Regions from separate parts of the Neorhizobium sp. T7_12 genome, predicted to be linked through region 1. Evidence: predicted binding sites of a transcription regulator. Region 1 holds the regulator's gene; each other region holds the start of a gene.
The links. The regulator PhoB, encoded in region 1, activates phosphate uptake and scavenging genes when phosphate is short. The targets are predictions, from matches to a motif close to TGTCATNNANCTGTCAT.

Region 1 (4,956 bases):
CTCCAACATCAATGATAGCTCATCATGACGGCACTCGATTTCACATCGGCCCACACGTCAACGAACAGCTTTATGTGACTAGCTACAGTGATCTGGCCAACCTGACGTGGCATACTACCGACGCATGCGGTGATGCGTATTTCAGAATATTTAATGTCTACGCGGCTGATCTCTACCCGACAGAAACTCAGCGTTTCATCCAGTCGTGGAATGAGATAGCGCCACCTTCGCTCGCACCCTAGGTAAAGTTCAGGGAATGCGTGAAGCCATGCACGGCCTCTGTCTGCCTTCTTGCGGGGGGAATTTCTAGCACTTAGCTTCAGCTAAGCATTTGAAATTCCAAGAGAGAGGGTTCAACGCCGGCGCCAACAGCAAATCCCCTCACCTGAAAAATCTGGCACTTAGCTGACGCTAAGTACCGATTTTTCTTCCTCTCCCGCAGGGGGAGAGGTAACCCGCGGCACTGTCGCACCACAGCGAGGCAAGCGCGGCAGCAAGCGTGGCACCACTACCTCTCCCCTGGCGGGAGAGGCTACAAAATCATGATCTTAGCGCCAGCTAAGTCATAGATTTTGTTGGTTAGGGGGTCCGCCGACCGATCGGCAGATTCACTCCCCACCGTTCCTCAGCTCCGCCAGAATGGTCAGCACCGCGCCATCGAGATTCGTCACCACCTCGTCGTTCCAGAAGCGCAGGATGCGAAAGCCCTGGCTTTGGAAATATGCATCCCGGACTTCGTCGGATATGCTCCCGGCGTGTTGTCCGCCATCCACCTCGATGATCAACCGCCCTTCGAAGCAGACGAAATCGAGGATATAACCGTCCAGCGGAACCTGACGCTTGAACTTGAAGCCGCCGATCTGCCGGTTGCGGGCGGCCTGCCACAGGATATTTTCCGCCTTGGTGGAATCCAACCGCATGGCTCTCGCAAACCGTCGATGTCGATCCGGAATGTCGCGGCGCATCACAATCCCCGATGGTGTCCATGCATTTACGCACGGAGACGAAGGGTACGGCAAGAGCGCGGCAGGCGCCCTATCTCCCCCCTGGCGGGGGAGAATGGAATTTCAACATCTTAGCTTCAGCTAAGTGTTAGAAATTCCAAGAGAGGGGATCCAACGCCGGTGCCAACAGCAAACCCGCCAGCTTCCATGGCTATGATCCGTCGGCGGCATGAGACGGTCAGGGTAAAGGTGAGCCTCGAGGCCAATGGGGGCGTCAGAAATCGCCCAATGCGTATCCGGCGCCGCGCACGGTCCGGATCACGTTGTCGGACTTGCCAAGGCTGATGACTTTGCGAAGCCGGCCTATATGGACGTCGATCGCGCGCTCATCGACGGTCGTGTCGTCGCCCCACAGGGATGCCTTGAGCTCCGAGCGGGAATAGACCTTGCCTGGGGTGCGCATCAGGAATTCAAGAAGCTTGAACTCCTTCGGCCCGAGCTTGACCTCACGTTTCTGCCGGTGAACCCGATGGGCCTCCCGGTCGAGCGTGAGATCGCCGACCTTGAGCATGTGGTCCAAGAGGGCGGGATTGACGCGCCTCAGCAGGTTTTTCACACGGACGACGAGCTCGACCGGGGAAAATGGCTTCATGAGGCAATCGTCGGCACCCGCCGCAAGGGCGATGAGGTGAAGGCCCTCGCCACCCGACGGCACGAGGAGGATGATCGGAAGGCGCGATAACACAGGGTCGAGACGCACCTCGCGGCAGACCTCGAGACCTCGCACGCCCGGAAGATCCGAACTCATGACCAGGATATCCGGCGGAACGGCTTTCAGGCGATCTGAGATCTCGGCTCCACTTGCCAGCATCGATACGACGAAGCTGTCGGCCACGAGGGCTTTCTGCAATATCAGACGGAACGACTCGTCGTCGTCGACCAACAGGACCCGCGCGCTCATCTCGTGGCCACCAACTATGTTTCCATGGAGTATCCGGCACCGCGGACGGTGCGGATGACATCCTGCATGTTGGAGAAGTTGAGTGCCTTGCGAAGTCTTCCCACATGGACGTCGACCGTACGCTCGTCGACATAGATGTCGTGGCCCCAGACGCCGTCCAGAAGCTGCGAGCGGGAGAAGACCCGCCCTGGCGCTGCCATCAGGAATTCGAGCAGGCGGAATTCGGTCGGGCCAAGGCGCACTTCGCGGCTCTTGCGGTGAACGCGATGGGTTTCCCGATCGAGTTCGATATCGCCGCAGCGGAGAACGCTGGAGAGCACCTCGGGCCGGGCCCGGCGCAGCATGGCCTTGACGCGGGCCATCAGTTCCGGCGTCGAGAAGGGTTTTACCACATAGTCGTCGGCGCCGGTGGCGAGGCCGCGAACACGTTCGCTCTCCTCGCCGCGGGCCGTCAGCATGATGATCGGCAGGCGCTCGGTTTCCGGGCGCATGCGCAGCCGGCGGCAGAGTTCGATGCCGGAAACGCCTGGCAGCATCCAGTCCAGGATCAGAAGGTCGGGTACCCGCTCCTGAAGCCGAATTTCGGCTTCGTCGCCCCGCAAAACGGTATCGACCTCATAACCCTCGGCTTCCAGATTGTAACGAAGAAGCACGCTCAGCGCTTCTTCGTCTTCTACGACAGCGATTTTCGGCAGCATTCTTGGCCTGCTCCGTCAGTTCTATTCAGTGATCGCGCCGAGCGTGTTCGACGAGTCGTCCTTCGGACGATCGCCTTCCGGCTGGGCGCCCGTCGTCATGTAGTAGATGGTCTCGGCGATATTGGTGGCGTGGTCGCCGATACGCTCGATGTTCTTGGCGCAGAACAGAAGATGCGTGCAGGTGGTGATGTTGCGCGGATCCTCCATCATGTAGGTGAGGAGTTCGCGGAACAGCGAGGTGTACATCGCGTCGATTTCCTCGTCGCGGCTGCGGATCGCCTCGGCCTTTTCCGCCGAACGCGTCGCGTAGACGTCGAGGACGTCCTTGAGCTGCACGAGGGCGAGATCGGAGAGATGTTCGAGGCCGCGGGCGAGCTTGCGCGGAACGCCGGTGCCCTGAACCGCGATGACGCGCTTGGCGGTGTTCTTGCCAAGGTCGCCGACGCGCTCGAGATCGGAGGCGATGCGCAGCGAACCGACGATCTCGCGAAGGTCGGCTGCAACCGGCTGGCGGCGGGCGATCGTGATGATCGCCTTGTCGCCGATCTCGCGCTCGGCGTGATCGAGGATCACGTCGTCGGAGATGACCTTCTGCGCGAGTGCGGCGTCGGAATTGACCAGCGCCCGCACGGCGTCCGAGCACATCTGCTCGGCGAGGCCGCCCATTTCGGAAATGCGGCGGCTCAGGTATTTCAGTTCGTCGTCATAAGCCGACAGGATATGGGTCGATGCCATCTTCTAGTCCTCAAAATTGATTTTCAGGCGGCACAATCGGCTGGATCAGCCGAAGCGGCCCATGATGTAATCCTGGGTGCGCTGATCGTCGGGATTGGTGAACATCTTGTCGGTGTCGTTCTCCTCGACGAGCTGGCCGAGATGGAACATGGCGGTACGCTGCGACACGCGGGCAGCCTGCTGCATCGAGTGCGTCACGATCACGATCGTGTAGTTGGCACGCAGTTCATGGATGAGTTCTTCGACCTTGGCGGTCGCGATCGGGTCGAGAGCCGAACAGGGTTCGTCCATGAGGATGACTTCCGGCGACACGGCGATCGCACGGGCGATGCACAGACGCTGCTGCTGGCCGCCGGAGAGGCCCGTGCCGGATTCGTGCAGGCGATCCTTGACTTCGCCCCAGAGGCCGGCGCGCTGCAGGCTCGCCTCGACGATCTGGTCCATGTCGGCCTTGTTCTTGGAAAGGCCGTGGATGCGCGGACCGTAGGAAATGTTCTCGTAGATGGTCTTCGGGAACGGGTTCGGCTTCTGGAACACCATGCCGACGCGGGCGCGAAGTTCCACGACGTCGATGTTATTGTCGTAGATATCGTCCGTGTCGAGGGTGATCTTGCCGGTGACGCGGCAATTCTCGATCGTGTCGTTCATGCGGTTGAGGCAGCGCAGGAAGGTGGACTTGCCGCAGCCGGAAGGACCGATGAGAGCCGTCACAGTGTTTTCGCGAACGTTGAGGTTCACGTCGAAAAGCGCACGCTTTTCGCCGTAGTAAACCGAAACGTCCTTGCCGATCATCTTGTGGGAAGCATCGCTCATCTTTTGGTCCAGCGCCTTTTCTACTGCCGATTCTGACATCATATTCATTGTCATACTCCTTCTACCAGCGCCGCTCGAAGCGACGCCGCAAGAGAATTGCGCCAACATTCATTAGGATGAGGAACAGGAGCAGGATGATGATTGCTCCCGAGGTACGCTCGACGAACGCGCGCTCCGCTTCGTTCGCCCACATGTAGATCTGGACCGGCAGCGCCGTCGACGGGTCGAGCGGCGTGGTCGGATAGTTGGCGACGAAGGCCACCATGCCGATCAGCAGCAGCGGCGCGGTTTCGCCAAGTGCGTGGGCCAGGCCGATGATGGTGCCCGTCAGGATGCCCGGCATGGCAAGCGGCAGGACATGGTGGAAGATCGTCTGCATCTTCGATGCGCCGAGCCCGAGGGCGGCCGCCCGGATCGATGGCGGCACGGCCTTCAGTGCCGCGCGGGTCGCGATGATGATCGTCGGCAGCGTCATGAGGGTGAGCACCAGACCGCCGACGAAGGAGGCGGAACGCGGCAGGCCCATGAAGTTAACGAAGACCGCCAGACCGAGAAGACCGTAGACGATCGAGGGAACGGCCGCGAGATTGTTGATATTCACCTCGATCAGGTCGGTGAACTTGTTCTTTGGGGCGAACTCCTCGAGATAGATCGAGGCGGCGACGCCGATCGGCAGCGCCAGGACAAGCACGATCAGCATCATGTAGAACGAGCCGATGAGCGCGACGCCGACGCCGGCCGCTTCCGGACGGCTCGATGCGCCGTTGACGAAAATGCCGCTGTTGAAATGCTTGGCAAGCGCTCC
Region 2 (4,956 bases), on a different contig from region 1:
ATTGACTATCGGCGACGCCCTGCCTTGCGGATTTTTCGTAGAAGGGCAACGCCAGATGCAGGCCCTTGTCGCCCGGATTTTCGGAAATCAGGATCTGCGCCCAGTTGAATTGCGCCGAGGCATTGCCGGCTTCGGCGGCCCTGCGCATGAAACCGTCGGCCTTTGGCTTATCGCGGGGAACATCTCGCCCGGTCATCAGCAGCAGCGCATATTGGAACATGGCGGCCGGATCGCCGCCCTCCGCCGCCTTCTGATACCAGAATGCCGCGGTCTTGGCGTCGCGCTTGATGCCGAGGCCCTTGGTCATCATTTCGGCGACCAGCGTCTGCGCCGCCGCATCGCCGGTCCCCGCCCGGGTCAGCGCCTTGTCGAGGGCGGTCACATACATTCCGCGCTGGTATGCCCCGTAGGCTTCGTCCACGGTGCCGGTATAGTTTTTTTCCGCCGGTGCCGGCGGCAGTGCGGCCCCCATGCGCTGGTAAAGCTCGACGCCGCCCGAGGGAATGATGCCGTTCGGCTGGCCCTCAGGCTCCTTGGTTCCCTTTGCAGAGCCCGGAACTGGCTGGGTCTCGACCCGCCCTTTTTTCATTGGCTGGAAATCGGGCTCCACGGGCCGGGTCACCGCCCTGGAATTCGCCTGCGCCAGCGCAAGACAAGGCATCGCCGCCGAAGCGATGAGTGTCGCCAGCAGCCCCTTCAGAATCACGCGGGAAAGGCGGTTCGACGGCATGGGCTTCATCAAGCCTCAAACCGTGGCGCTTTTTCGTCCAGAATTGCGTTGACTTCAGCGACCGAGGCGCCGGGGCTCTGGGGGTTGGAAAAGACCGCTCCCTTGAGCGCCACGAATTCCGCGCCGGTCTCCGCGACGGCAAGCGCCGAGGAGGTATCGGTGCCACCCATGACGATGCAGGGGATCTCGATCATCGATGCCCACCACTCGCCGAGCGCGAGGTTTTTCGGATGTGCTTCCGGCTTGATATCGCCGTCGAGCTTGCCGAAGAAGATATAGTCGGGACGATGTTCACCGATGGCAAGCGCCTGATGCCGGTCGCCCGCCCCGCCGGTGCCGACGATCATCTTCGGCACGAATTTCTCGATCGCCTCCCCCAGCTCGGTGAGGTCACCGCCAAGATGCAGGCCATCTGCCTTGATGCGCCCGGCCACCCGGCTGTCTCCACAGATCAGCGCCGCAGCGCCCGCCGCCTGGATCAGTTCGACCAGCGCTTCCGCACGCTTCTGGAACGCCTGGTCGTCGAGCCCGTATTGCGGCACGATCACCGACGCGACGTCGCCGCCTGCAAGCGCGGCTTCGAGATCCTTGGCCTGCTGATCGGGATCGTCATATTGCGGCACGATCAGCACGAGGCGGCAGCGGTCTTTCTGTCCGGTCATGTTTCTTCCCGTTCGGCGGATATCGGTTTGCGAAAATCCGCACTCGTTTTCTGTCCGCAAATTCGATAGACCGGACCGCCTGCCGGATCAACCATTCCCTCATCGCCTTCGAGTCTTCATGCCCGATACGCTTAGCTTCGCGTTCTTCACCTTCGCCATCCCCGCCGTCCTGCTTGTCGGCCTCTCGAAAGGGGGGATCGGCGGCGCTATCGGTCTGCTCGGCGTGCCGCTGATGTCGCTCGCCGTCGATCCGGTCAAGGCGGCGGCGATCTTCCTGCCGATCCTGATCGTCATGGACATCGTCGCATTATGGTCGTGGCGGAACTTCAACGATCCCAGGACGCTGCTGGTGATCCTGCCCGGCGGCATCATCGGCATCGCGCTCGGGTGGGCAACGTCGGCCTATGTCTCGGACGATGCCCTGCGCCTCGTCATCGCGGTTGCGACGATCCTGTTTACCGTGCGCTACTTCTGGCAGGTCTACGGCCCCCGATCCAACCAGCCGAGGGCTCCCTTGCCGCACCGGCCGGGCGCCGCCACCTTCTGGGGCGCCTTGTCCGGTTACGCGAGCTTCGTCGCCCATGCCGGCGGGCCGCCGTTCCAGATCTACGTCCTGCCGATGCGGCTCGATCCGAAAGCCTATACCGGCGCCAGCATCCGCTTCTTCGCGATCGTCAATGCGGTCAAGGTCATCCCTTACTTCTTCCTCGGCGCACTCGACTCCGAAAACCTCACCATCTCCGCAACCCTTCTACCGGTCGCCCTGATCGCGACCATGATCGGCGCGGCCATCGTCAAGCATCTGAAGGCGGAAACCTTCTATCCGATGACTTACGGTCTGGCATTCTGTGCGGGATTGAAACTGCTGTGGGACGGCCTGCCGTTCTGACCCGGCAAAGCGAGCGCGATGCAGCTAAAAAAGCAACGCAAAATAAGGCGAGCAACATTGTTGCGATGCACAATAAATCTTGCCGTTATCGAGCGTTTACCGTAAGTTCAACGCATGACAACCGTTGACCCCTTTGCAGCCATAGCTGATCCTAACCGGCGGTATCTGCTGGAGGAATTGCGGCGCGCGCCGAGAACCGTAAACGAACTTGCGCAAGGCCTGCCGATCAGCCGGCCCGCGGTGTCGCAGCATTTGAAGGCTCTTCTGGATAGCAATCTGGTGAATGTGACGGCGGAAGGCACGCGGCGCATCTATTCCGTCAACAGCAAGGGCTTTGACAGGCTGAACCTGTGGCTGGATCAGTTCTGGTCGTGACGACCGGCTTTTAAACCGTGGGAATTGTGGCTCCCTTCCACGACCAGAACCTTGTCATTGTTATTTCTGGGTTATTTCTGGATTATTGGTTTGCCGCTTTTATTATTCGCCTCTGACTGATGAAACAATGGGCGAGCGGCGCTTCTCCTACTGAGGAACTAATGACGCGTGGTTGCCTTAAGGCGCTGCATTTGGTCCTTGATGCGCAGCTTGCGCCGCTTGAGGTCGGCTATTTCACGGTCGTCGGCGGAGGGGGACGCGAGAACGGTCTGGAGCTCCTCCTCCAATGCACCGTGCTTCTTTTCAAGCGATGCGATATGAGCCTGGACGGTCATGTGGCATGTTCCTTCCTTAGTCACCTACCACGGCATTCCCTAATGCCGAGGCTTCAGGTTTACGAAGGAAGTGTGACACGATCGGCCGGCTTTGTCGAAGGTGAAATCATGGTTTGAAGTGGGCAAATTCGTGACCTTGTCTAACTTCCCGTTAACGCGGTTTGGTGGTAGAGGCTTGCGGAGAATGCCGGCGACCGCTGAAATGCCGGGCGTGAGAATGGGGACTGGAATATGGCAGATCAGGAACAGGCGGATGTCCGGCTGGTGCTCGCGAAACTTCGACAGGAACACGAGGATTACGACGCCGCCATCAATGCCATGATCCAGGTCGGCTGCGACGCTCTTCGCGTGCAGCGCATGAAGAAGAAGAAACTGTCCCTGAAAGACAAGATGACTCAGCTCGAAGACCAGATTGTTCCGGACATCATCGCTTAAGGGTCCCGCCATGTCTGAAAGACCTGCCGTCGCCATCATCATGGGCAGCCAGTCCGACTGGGAGACCATGAAGAACGCCGCCGACACGCTGGAGGCGCTCGATATCGGTTACGAGGCCCGTATCATATCGGCGCATCGCACGCCGGAGCGGATGATGCAATTTGCCAAGGGCGCCCGTGCGGAAGGTTTCCAGGTCATCATCGCCGGTGCCGGCGGTGCGGCCCACCTGCCCGGCATGACCGCCGCCATGACCCCGCTTCCGGTTTTCGGCGTGCCGGTTCAGTCGAAGGCGCTGTCCGGCCAGGACAGCCTGCTGTCGATCGTCCAGATGCCGGCCGGCATTCCGGTCGGCACTCTTGCCATCGGCCGGGCCGGCGCCATCAACGCCGCCCTGCTGGCCGCCGCGGTTCTCGCCCTCAACGACGACGAGATCGCCGATCGGCTCGACGAATGGCGCGCCCGCCAGAGTGCGGCCGTTGCAGACTACCCAATCGACGAGGCTCCATGACTGTCCACACGATCGGCATCATCGGCGGCGGCCAGCTCGGCCGCATGCTGGCCATGGCCGCAGCCCGGCTGAACTTCCGCACGATCGTGCTCGAACCGCAGGCCGACTGCCCGGCAGCCCAGGTCGCCAACGCCCAGATCACTGCCGCCTATGACGATCCGGCAGCGCTCGCCGAACTCGCCAGCCGCTGCGACGTCGTCACCTACGAATTCGAGAACGTGCCGGTCACCGCCGCCGAGGCGCTGCAGCGCTCGGTTCCGGTTTATCCGCCGGCCAAGGCGCTCGATATGTCGCAGGACCGGCTGACCGAAAAGCGCTTCCTGAATTCCTGCGGCATCGAGACCGCCCGATTCCATGCCGTTGACGGCCAGTCCGACCTTGAAAAGGCGCTCGCCGATTTCGGCGGCCAGGGCGTCCTGAAGACCCGCCGCATGGGTTATGACGGCAAGGGTCAGCGCGTCTTCCGTTCCGTCGACGACAAGCCGGCCGGGGCCTATGATGCGCTCGGAGGCGTTCCGCTGATTCTGGAAAGCTTCGTGCCCTTCGAGCGCGAAGTGTCGATCATCGCCGCCCGAGCCATAGACGGCACGGTCGCTTGCTACGATCCGGCCGAAAACGTCCACCGCAACGGCATTCTCCACACCTCCACCCTGCCCGCCAGGATTTCCGACTCGACGGCGAAAACGGCGCGCGAATCGGCCGAGAAGCTGCTCGCCGCGCTGGATTATATCGGCGTCATCGGCATGGAGTTCTTCGTGATGGCGGATGGAACGCTGATCGCCAACGAGATCGCCCCACGCGTCCACAATTCCGGCCACTGGACGGAGGCTGCCTGTGTCGTATCGCAGTTCGAGCAGCATATCCGCGCTGTCGCAGGCCTGCCGCTCGGCAACCCCGCCCGCCATTCCGACTGCGTAATGACCAACCTCATCGGCGACGACATTCTGGACGTGCCCGCCTGGCTTTCCCGCGACGATGTTCTGGTCCATCTCTATGGCAAGGCGGAATCCAGACCGGGCCGG
Region 3 (4,956 bases), on a different contig from region 1:
TCGGTGAAGGGGATGTAGGGGACCCCCTCATGGGCGGCAAGAAAAAGATGCCCGCCGCCGGCCGCTTGCTATCGGCCGGCTTTTCATGAGAGGGATTCGCCAGCCATTTGTCAGGAGTGCCACAATGCTCTCACGCCGTATGCTGATCTCCGGCCTTGCCGCCCTTGCCTTTGCACCCGCCGCCAGCGCCGCCGAACTGCCGGACCTGAAGGGCCGGACGGTTGTCGTGGTCACGGAAAACGCCTATCCGCCGCTGCAATTCGTCGATCCGAAGAACGGCAAGGCGATCGGCTGGGAATATGATGCGATGAACGAGATCGCCAGGCGGCTGAATTTCAAGCTCGAATACCAGGGCACCAGCTGGGACGCGATGATCCAGGCCGTTTCCGACGGGCAATACGACATCGGCATGACCGGCATCACCATCAAGGACGACCGCAAGGATAAGGTCGATTTCTCCGATCCCTACATGCGCTCGCAGCAGCTGATGCTGGTGCGCGGCGACGAAAAACGTTTCACCGACGCCAAGAGTTTTGGCGCCCTGGCGACCGGACTTATCGGCGCACAGCCGGGGACGAGCCCCTTCTACACGGCGGTCTACGAGATCCTTGACGGCAACGAGCAGAACCCGCGGATCAAGCTGTTCGAGACCTTCGGTGCGACGGTGCAGGCGTTGAAGGCGGGAGACGTCGACCTGGTGCTGACGGACAGCACTGCCGGCGACGGGTACGTCAAGGCTTCCGGCGGCTCCTTGAAGCTGATCGGCCAGCCGCTCGGCACCGAGGATTTCGGCTTCATCTTCAAGAAGGGCTCAAATCTCGTTGCGCCGGTCAATGCCGCGATCGCCGCCCTGAAAGCCGACGGCACGCTCGCTGCGCTGAACAAGAAGTGGTTCCTCGACTACAAGATGGGCCAGTAAAGGCATGGCGCCTTCGCGTCGCAGAACGTCCCAGCCGCAGGATTTCCCCTGGTGGCTGGTCGCCTTCGCGATACTTTGCCTCGGCCTGGCGGCGGTCATCACCCTCAACGATCTTTATTCCCAGGTCTTCAATGTCGTCGCCAAGGGCATCGGCATCACGGCCGGCGTGACGCTCGCCGCCTTTGTCCTGGCGACACTGCTCGGGCTCGGCATCGCGCTTGCGGGGCTTTCCGGCAATGTCGTGCTGAGGCAGGCGGCGCGTTTCTATATCGAGCTCATCCGCGGCATCCCGATCCTCGTGCTACTCTTCTACATCGCCTTCGTCGGGGCGCCGGCCTTCGTGACGCTCTACAATTGGGCGCTGGCGCCGCTGATCGAGGGCGGCTGGGGCCAAGCGCTTCTGGTGCGCGACGTCTCGCTGCTGTGGCGGGCGATCATCGCGCTGACCATCGGTTATGCCGCCTTCATTGCCGAAATCTTTCGTGCCGGGTTCCAGGCCGTCGACATCGGCCAGATCGAGGCGGCAAAGGCGCTGGGCTTGACCCGCTGGCAGCGTTTCCGGCTGATCGTTTTCCCCCAGGCGATGCGGGTGATCCTGCCGCCGCTTTCCAACGACTTCGTCTCTATGGTGAAGGATTCATCGCTCGTCTCGGTCCTCGGCGTCGCCGACATCACCCAGATGGCCAAGGTCTATGCAGCCGGCTCCTTCCGCTTCTTTGAGACCTATTCGATCGTCACCTATATCTACCTGCTGCTGACGATCGGCCTGTCGCTGGCCCTGCGCGGCATCGAAGGACGTTTGCGGAGGAGGACGGAGCGCTAACGCAAAAGGCGGCCCGAAGGCCGCCTCGCCGTTTCAGTCCCTGCCGAGCGCCCCGCAGCGTCAACGACGGCAGGGCGCGGTTTTATTCAGTACACTTCCGGGACGTACATGTCCGCCGGCACCGGGTGGCGGATGTAGTCGTCGTTCCGGACGCGGCCCGGCAGGTCGATCTGCTCCTTCGGCACGGTCTCGTAAGGCACCTGGGCGAGAAGATGGGAGATCATGTTGAGCCGCGCCTTCTTCTTGTCGACGGCCTGCACCACCCACCACGGCGCTTCCGGGATGTGGGTGCGCTGGAGCATCTCTTCCTTGGCCTTGGTATATTCTTCCCAGTGGACGCGGCTTTCTAGGTCCATCGGCGACAGCTTCCACTGCTTCAGCGGATCGTGGATGCGCATCTTGAAGCGGAATTCCTGCTCCTCGTCGGTAATCGAGAACCAGTATTTGACGAGGATGATGCCCGAGCGGACCAGCATGCGTTCGAATTCCGGCACCGAGCGGAAAAACTCTTCCAGTTCGTCCTTGGTGCAGAAGCCCATGACGCGCTCGACGCCGGCGCGGTTGTACCAGGAGCGGTCGAACATCACCATTTCGCCGGCGGTCGGCAGGTGCGGGACGTAGCGCTGGAAATACCACTGGTTCTGTTCGCGCTCGGTCGGCGCGGGCAGTGCGACGACGCGGGCGACACGCGGGTTGAGGCGCTGGGTGACGCGCTTGATGGCGCCGCCCTTGCCGGCCGAGTCGCGGCCTTCGAACAGCACGACCATCTTCAGCTTCTTGTACTGCACCCAGTCCTGCAGACGGACCAGCTCGTGCTGGAGGCGGAAGAGTTCGCGGAAATAGATCCGGCGGTCGATCGTCGCCTCGGCGGGCTCGGACATGCCCTCGGCGACCAGCTCGTCGAGCCGGTCCTCTTCCATCTGCATTTCCAGCTCTTCATCGAAGCTGTCGGCGATCTCTTCCTTGATGCGGCTGAGCTGGTCTTGCATGGGTTCGGACATGGTGGGCATTCCTCCTTTTATGGAAACTCAGATCAACCACGTTTCCGCGAAAGCTTTATGACAGAGATGCGACAGATTTTCTGCGAAGCAATTCGATTGCCGATTTCTTCGGAAACTGCTATTGCAGCGGCCATGGGATCGAAATTCGGATGCCTCGCGAACCATATCGTCGTGCTGCAGGACCACAAACGTCTGCCGGCACGGTTTTTCGCGCGGGTATCCGGGGCGCTTTGCGACCGACTTAGCTGATTGTCTCAGCTTGCGGCAGCCCTAAGCTGCCGGACACCCATTTCCTGTTTCAGTCAGCTTTACGGACAGCAGCCATGAGCGCACCCCGCACCCTTTACGACAAGATCTGGGACGACCACGTCGTTTCCGAGGACGAGAACCACACCTGTCTTCTCTACATCGACCGTCACCTCGTTCACGAGGTGACGTCGCCGCAGGCTTTCGAGGGCCTGCGCATTGCCGGCCGCAAGGTCCGTGCACCGGAAAAGACGCTCGCCGTCGTCGACCATAACGTCCCGACCACGGCCGACCGCCACGAAGGCATCAAGAACGAGGAAAGCCGCATCCAGGTGGAAGCGCTTGCCCAGAACGCCCGTGATTTCGGCGTCGAATATTATTCGGAAAAGGACGTCCGCCAGGGCATCGTCCACATCGTCGGCCCTGAACAGGGTTTCACCCTGCCGGGCATGACCATCGTCTGCGGCGACAGCCACACCTCGACCCACGGCGCCTTCGGCGCGCTGGCGCACGGCATCGGCACGTCTGAAGTCGAGCACGTGCTCGCCACCCAGACGCTGGTGCAGAAGAAGGCGAAGAACATGCTGGTGCGCGTCGACGGCCAGCTGCCGCCGGGCGTCACCGCCAAGGACATCATCCTTGCCATCATCGGCGAGATCGGCACCGCCGGCGGCACCGGCCACGTCATCGAGTTCGCCGGTGAGGCGATCCGCGCGCTCTCCATGGAAGGCCGCATGACGGTCTGCAACATGACGATCGAAGGTGGCGCCCGCGCCGGCCTGATCGCGCCGGACGAAAAGACCTTCGAGTATATCAAGGACAAGCCGCGCGCCCCGAAGGGCAAGGCCTGGGACATGGCGCTCGACTACTGGAAGACGCTGCAGACGGACGAAGGCGCGCATTTCGACAAGGTGGTCGTGCTCGACGCCGCCAACCTGCCGCCGATCGTCTCCTGGGGCTCCTCGCCGGAAGACGTGATCTCGGTCGAGGGTTCCGTTCCGAACCCGGACGATATCCCGGACGAAACCAAGCGCACCTCGAAATGGCGTGCGCTGGATTACATGGGCCTGAAGCCGGGCACCAAGATCACCGATATCGCCATCGACCGTGTCTTCATCGGCTCCTGCACCAACGGCCGCATCGAAGACCTGCGCGCCGCAGCCAAGGTTGTCGAAGGCCGCACGGTCGCCTCGACCGTGTCCGCCATGGTCGTCCCGGGCTCCGGCATCGTCAAGGAACAGGCCGAAGCCGAAGGTCTCGACAAGATCTTCAAGGATGCCGGTTTCGAATGGCGCGAGCCGGGCTGTTCAATGTGCCTGGCGATGAACGACGATCGCCTGAAGCCGGGCGAGCGCTGCGCCTCCACCTCGAACCGCAATTTCGAGGGCCGCCAGGGTTACAAGGGCCGCACCCATCTCGTCTCGCCGGCCATGGCCGCCGCAGCCGCGGTCGCGGGCCACTTCGTCGACATCCGCGAGTGGAAATAGGCTTTTTGAGAATTTGACTTCGAGATGCCCGGCCTCCGCGCCGGGCATTTTCGTTTCCGGAAGCGATCCCCTCACCTGCGATTTCTAACACTTAAGCAAAGCTTAAGATGTTGAAATCGCTTCCTCTCCCGCAAGGGGAGAGGTTACAAAATCAAGATCTTAGCTTCAGCTAAGTCTTAGATTTTGTTGGTGAGGGGATTTGACGACGCCGCTACCCCAGCACCCTCACCACCGTACCCTTGCGCATGAAGCGGATCAGCCGTTTCATGTCGGGGAGACTGACGGCGATGCAGCCGGCGGTCGGCTGGTAGCCCGGCTTGATCAGGTGGAAGAAGATCGCCGAGCCGCGGTTGCGGGCTCGCGAGGTGACGTTCCAGTCGAGCACGAGGCAGATGTCGTAGAGCCCGTCGGCGCGCATCATCTCTTCATGACTTGGCCGGAACGGTGCCTTTACCGGGCGATTGTACGACGGGTGCTCCG
Region 4 (4,956 bases), on a different contig from region 1:
CGTCGAGAAGGCCTTCTCGAACGTCTCCTACAACCGTCCGACCATCAGCGCCGATCGCGGCCAGAAAAGCTTCAAGCTCTCCTTCGAAGACTTCATGAAGAAACGCGGCGGGGCCGCCATCATCTCCCGCGGCAAGGGCATGAAATCCGGCAACGCTTCGCTGTTTGCGCAGATCGAACGCCGCTACGGCGTGCCGGCTGGCCCGATCATCGCCATCTGGGGCATGGAAACCGGTTTCGGCAGCTTCATGGGTGATCAGCACACGCTTTCCGCCGTTGCGACGCTCGCTTACGATTGCCGCCGCTCCGCCTATTTCACCGAGCAGCTTTATGCGGCCCTTCAGCTCGTCGGCCGTGGCGATCTGAGCATCACCGCCCGCGGTGCTGCTCATGGCGAGATCGGCCAGACCCAGTTCCTGCCGCTGAACGTCGTCCGCTATGGCGCCGACGGCGACGGCGATGGCCATATCGACATGGTCCGCTCGCGTGCCGACGCGCTCGCCTCGACCGCCAACTTCCTGAAGGGCCACGGCTGGAGGCCAGGTGCCGGTTATCAGCCGGGCGAGCCGAACTTCGGCGCTATCCAGGGCTGGAACGCCGCGAGCGTCTACCAGAAGGCGATCGCCTATATGGGCGCGCAGATCGACGGCCAATAAACCTGCCGGCTATCAAGCTTCGCTTCACCTGAAAAACTCAGGCCGACGCCTGTTCGGCCTGCTCCGGCGGTTCGGTGAGGTCCGGGCGAACAAAATCGCCCTTGGCGTCCATGATCCAGAGCTCGCCGGTCGAAATGTCGAACCAGGCGCCGTGAATGCCGAGTTTCCCCTCTTCGCCGAGTTTGCGAACAAAGGGAAACGTCTGCAGATTGGCGATCGAATTGCGGATCGAGACCCGCTCCAGCGCCGTCTGGCGTTCGGCCTGCGTCATGAACTCGTTGTTCTGGATCTGCTCGGCGGCGGGCTTCACCAGCCCCATCCACTTGCCGATGAAGTCGCCCGGCGACAACGGCTCCATGGCAGGATCGAGAGCTGCCCGGATGCCGCCGCAACGGCCATGGCCCATCACCACGATATTGTCGATCTCCAGCACCTGAACGGCATATTCGAGCGCTGCCGAGGTGGCGTGAAACTGGCTGTCGGGCTCGTAGGGCGGCACCATGTTGGCAACGTTGCGCACGACAAAAAGTTCGCCCGGCCCGCAATCGAAAATGGTCTCCGGCGCAGAACGGGAGTCACAACAGGCAATCAGCAGCGTGTGGGGCTTCTGCCCGCTATCCGCCAGCACCCGGTAACGCTCGCGTTCGTCACTATAGCGACCGCTCATGAAATTGCGGTAGCCCGCCAGAAGTCTGTCAGGAAAATCCGTCATGGAGCAACGATTATAGCGCCGTCGAGCGAAGATCAACGGCCATTGTGCATCTGCGAACTTCCGATGCCGATTACCGCTTGATCCGCTGCAAGGGATGCACGAGCCGGCGCATCTGAACCATCGCCATGGGAGTGGAAAGGCTCGACGCGTCCGTCTCCAGCGTCAGTTCGTCGCCGCCGCGCTTGGCGGTGCGCGCAAGGACTTCGAAAACGCTCGCCGTTGCCAGCTGCAGCGCCTTTTCCTCCTCCATGCCGGCCAGGATGCGCCCGAGGAAGAGCGCTCCCAGGAGGTCGCCGAGCCCGTTCGGGGGATTGTCGATCAGCCGGTGTTCGGCAAGCAGCGCATGTTTGCCCGTCAGGTAGAGATTGCCTGTACCACCCGCCATCATCGGCACGGCCGAGGTCACCAGGATGCGCGGCGGCCCGAGCGCGATTGCGGCATCCATGATATCGTTGTTGGTTTCGAGCGGTGCGCCGGAAAGCCAGGCGAGTTCGTAGCGGTTCGGGGTGGCGATCGTCGCCAGCGGAATGAGTTCGTCACGGATCGCTTCCGCCGTCGGCTGCGGAATGTAGAGCCCGCCGAGATCGCCCATGACAGGATCGCAGACATAGAGAAGGCCCGGGTTTTTCTCCTTCAGCGCCCTTATCAGCCGCGCCACCGAACGCGGCTGGGCGGCATTGCCGAAATAGCCGGTCAGCACCGCCTTCACTTCTCCGAGCCATGGCGCGCGAATAAGATCGTCTATAGCCTTGTCGAAATCTGATTCGGGAAAGGTCAGCCGTGTAGAAGGCCCATGACCGGGATGCCAGGGGAGGACGACGGTCGGCATTGCCCAGACGGGAAATCCCAGCGTCTCGAGCGCGAAGACGGCGGCGCGATTGCCGACCGAGCCGCGCACGACATGACTGGAGATGACGAGGACGGCACTGCTGGTATCCTGCATGAGATTGCTTTCCGGCTACGATGGCCCTGTTGATCGTTTCTTCGTCGCCGCATGTCAACAAGCCTTCACGGAACAATGAAACGTGTAGTGCCGACGGACATGGATCAGCCACGTTGCTGCACGATGACACACATCTAATTTATTCCGTCCGGGGACGGAAAAAGGGGAGAGGGACATGGCCGTCAGGCAGAATCCGAAACGGGAAAAACAGATCGAAAGCGCGCGCAAGATCGTCGCTGCGAGCAAGGGGCCGCATCTCGACCCGCTTATCCTGTTCGCCCGGGCCAGCACTGACGACATCGAAAGCTATACGCCGGAAATGCTGGCGCTTTCCGCCAATCATGCAGCCGAGCGGCTGATGGCCTGGACGCGGATCCGGGCCGACATCACGGTCGAACCGATCGCCGGTGTCGAGCCGGACGGTATTCCGGTCTCGGTGCTGACCGTCGTCGACCGCAACATGCCCTTCCTGTTCGACTCGGTCATGGGCGAGGTGACCGCCACCCACCGCGACCTCACCATGGCGGTTCATCCGATCCTGGTCGTTGAGCCGGGCAAGGAACCGGCGCTCCGCTCCAATGAGCAGCCCAGCAACCCGGCTCATCATGTGAGCCTCATCCAGATCCATCTTTCGCCGCTCAACGAGGAACAGGCGGCTTCGCTCACCGAGCGCATCCGCTACATCCTCGACCAGGTTCATCTGTCGATCACCGACTGGGGCTCCATGCTGGAAGTCCTCGACGGCGCCGCCAAGCAACTCAACAATTCGACAAGCCGCCGCAAGGCCGATCGCGACGAGGCGCTGGCCTTCCTGGACTGGCTGCGCGACGACAACTTCACCTTCCTCGGCATGCGCGAATACGTCTATTCCGGCAAGGGCACTGAGGCCAAGGTTGAACGCGGCAAGGGCCGCGGTCTCGGCATCCTCTCCGATCCGGATGTGCTGGTGCTGCGCCAGGGCAAGGACGCGGTGACGACCACGCCGGAAATCCTTGAGTTCCTTGACGGGCCCGATTTCCTGATCGTCACCAAGGCCAATGTGAAATCGGTGGTGCACCGCCGCGCCTATATGGATTATGTCGGCGTCAAGCGTTTTGACGAAAAGGGCGAAGTGGTCGGCGAACTGCGCGTCGTCGGCCTTTTCACGGCAACCGCCTATACCCACTCCGTGCGCGACATCCCTCTCCTGCGCGCCAAGACCGGCCGGGTGGAGGAGCAGTTCGGCTTCGATCCTGACAGCCATTCCGGCCGCATGCTGGAAAACACGCTCGAATCCTATCCGCGTGACGACCTCTTCCAGATCGATGTCGATCTGCTGGCCCGCTTCTGCGAGCAGATCATGGAACTGAGCGAGCGTCCGCGCGTCCGGGTCCTGCCGCGCATCGACCATTTTGACCGTTTCGTCTCGGTGATCGTCTATGTGCCTCGCGAGGACTACAATTCGCTGGTTCGCGAGAAGGTCGGCGACTACCTGACCAAGGTCTATGACGGCCACGTCTCCGCCTATTACCCGGCTTTCCCGGAAGGCGGCGTCGCCCGCGTCCACATGATTATCGGCCGGCGCGGCGGCAAGACGCCGAGGATCGCGCAGGGCAAGCTCGAGGAAGCGATCCGGCTCATCGCCACCCCCTGGGAGGACCGCTTCGCAGCGCTTGCGGAGGAGGGACCGCGGCTCACCGTCACCCAGGCCTTCCAGGAAGCCTTTTCGCCCGAGGAAACCTTCGCCGACCTGCCGGACATCGCCGCCTGTGCAGCCGGCGAAACGATCCGCATCGCCTTCTATCGCCGCCCCGGCGACGCCGCCAACACCGTGTCGCTGAAGATCTTCCACAAGGACCGGCACCTGTCGCTCTCCCGCCGCGTGCCGCTTCTCGAAAACCTTGGCTTCCACGCCGTCAGCGAGCAGACGTTCGAGATCGAGGTCGGTCCGGAAAACGACCGCAAGCTGATCGTCCTCCACGACATGGAACTGCAGCTCGGCGACGGGCGCGAGGTCGACCTGTCCCGCGAAGGCCTGGCTCTGGAAGAGGCCTTCCTCTCCGCCTTCGAAGGCCTGATCGACAATGACACCTTCAACCGGCTGGTTCTGCTGGCCGGCCTGTCCGCCCGCGAAGTCACGGTGCTGCGCGCATATTCCCGTTATCTGCGCCAGACCGGCATCGTTTACTCGCAGGCCTATATCGCCGACACCCTGGTGAAATACCCGGCCATATCCGCCGCCATCTTCCGCCTCTTCCGCGACGGCTTCGACCCGAAGATCACTGAGAAGGCCCGCGTCAAGAAACTCACCGACCATCACGCCGAAATCGAAGAAGCGCTCGGCAACGTGCCCAATCTCGACGAGGACCGCACGCTTCGCCGTTTCGTCAATGCGGTCGATGCCACGCTCCGGACCAACTACTTCCAGCGCGATGCCAATGGCGCCCCGCACCGGATGTTCGCCTTCAAGCTCGATCCGAAGCTGCTGGACGGCCTGCCGGAACCCCGACCCTTCCGCGAAATCTTCGTCTACGGCACCGAGGTCGAAGGCGTGCACCTGCGCTTCGGCAAGGTTGCGCGCGGCGGCCTGCGCTGGTCGGACCGCGGCGAGGACTATCGGACGGAAATCCTCGGCCTCGTGAAGGCGCAGCAGGTCAAGAACGCCGT

Region 2: C5J26_RS01375 (YdcH family protein) is a predicted target of PhoB. The motif match lies at 3,053-3,069, and genes of this name have one in related genera.
Region 3: ppk2 (polyphosphate kinase 2) is a predicted target of PhoB. The motif match lies at 2,790-2,806, and genes of this name have one in related genera.
Region 4: C5J26_RS26170 (NAD-glutamate dehydrogenase) is a predicted target of PhoB. The motif match lies at 2,363-2,379, and genes of this name have one in related genera.

The regions. Positions count from the first base shown of each region.
Region 1 covers NZ_PVBK01000002.1:188,609-193,564, reverse strand. Annotated here, with positions in the region: gene C5J26_RS06895 (hypothetical protein) at 1-242, shown strand, start outside; gene C5J26_RS06890 (endonuclease domain-containing protein) at 609-965, opposite strand; gene C5J26_RS06885 (winged helix-turn-helix domain-containing protein) at 1,219-1,905, opposite strand; gene phoB (phosphate regulon transcriptional regulator PhoB) at 1,920-2,603, opposite strand; gene phoU (phosphate signaling complex protein PhoU) at 2,625-3,338, opposite strand; gene pstB (phosphate ABC transporter ATP-binding protein PstB) at 3,384-4,199, opposite strand; gene pstA (phosphate ABC transporter permease PstA) at 4,213-4,956, opposite strand, start outside.
Region 2 covers NZ_PVBK01000001.1:287,130-292,085, reverse strand. Annotated here, with positions in the region: gene C5J26_RS01395 (tetratricopeptide repeat protein) at 1-739, opposite strand, end outside; gene C5J26_RS01390 (thiamine phosphate synthase) at 739-1,392, opposite strand; gene C5J26_RS01385 (sulfite exporter TauE/SafE family protein) at 1,511-2,281, shown strand; gene C5J26_RS01380 (helix-turn-helix transcriptional regulator) at 2,396-2,656, shown strand; gene C5J26_RS01375 (YdcH family protein) at 2,815-2,991, opposite strand; gene C5J26_RS01370 (YdcH family protein) at 3,223-3,426, shown strand; gene purE (5-(carboxyamino)imidazole ribonucleotide mutase) at 3,437-3,934, shown strand; gene C5J26_RS01360 (5-(carboxyamino)imidazole ribonucleotide synthase) at 3,931-4,956, shown strand, end outside.
Region 3 covers NZ_PVBK01000012.1:148,118-153,073, reverse strand. Annotated here, with positions in the region: gene C5J26_RS22815 (transporter substrate-binding domain-containing protein) at 125-919, shown strand; gene C5J26_RS22810 (amino acid ABC transporter permease) at 924-1,742, shown strand; gene ppk2 (polyphosphate kinase 2) at 1,829-2,743, opposite strand; gene leuC (3-isopropylmalate dehydratase large subunit) at 3,067-4,476, shown strand; gene C5J26_RS22790 (L,D-transpeptidase) at 4,688-4,956, opposite strand, start outside.
Region 4 covers NZ_PVBK01000017.1:97,843-102,798, forward strand. Annotated here, with positions in the region: gene C5J26_RS26155 (lytic transglycosylase domain-containing protein) at 1-655, shown strand, start outside; gene C5J26_RS26160 (carbonic anhydrase) at 693-1,367, opposite strand; gene pdxY (pyridoxal kinase PdxY) at 1,438-2,310, opposite strand; gene C5J26_RS26170 (NAD-glutamate dehydrogenase) at 2,486-4,956, shown strand, end outside.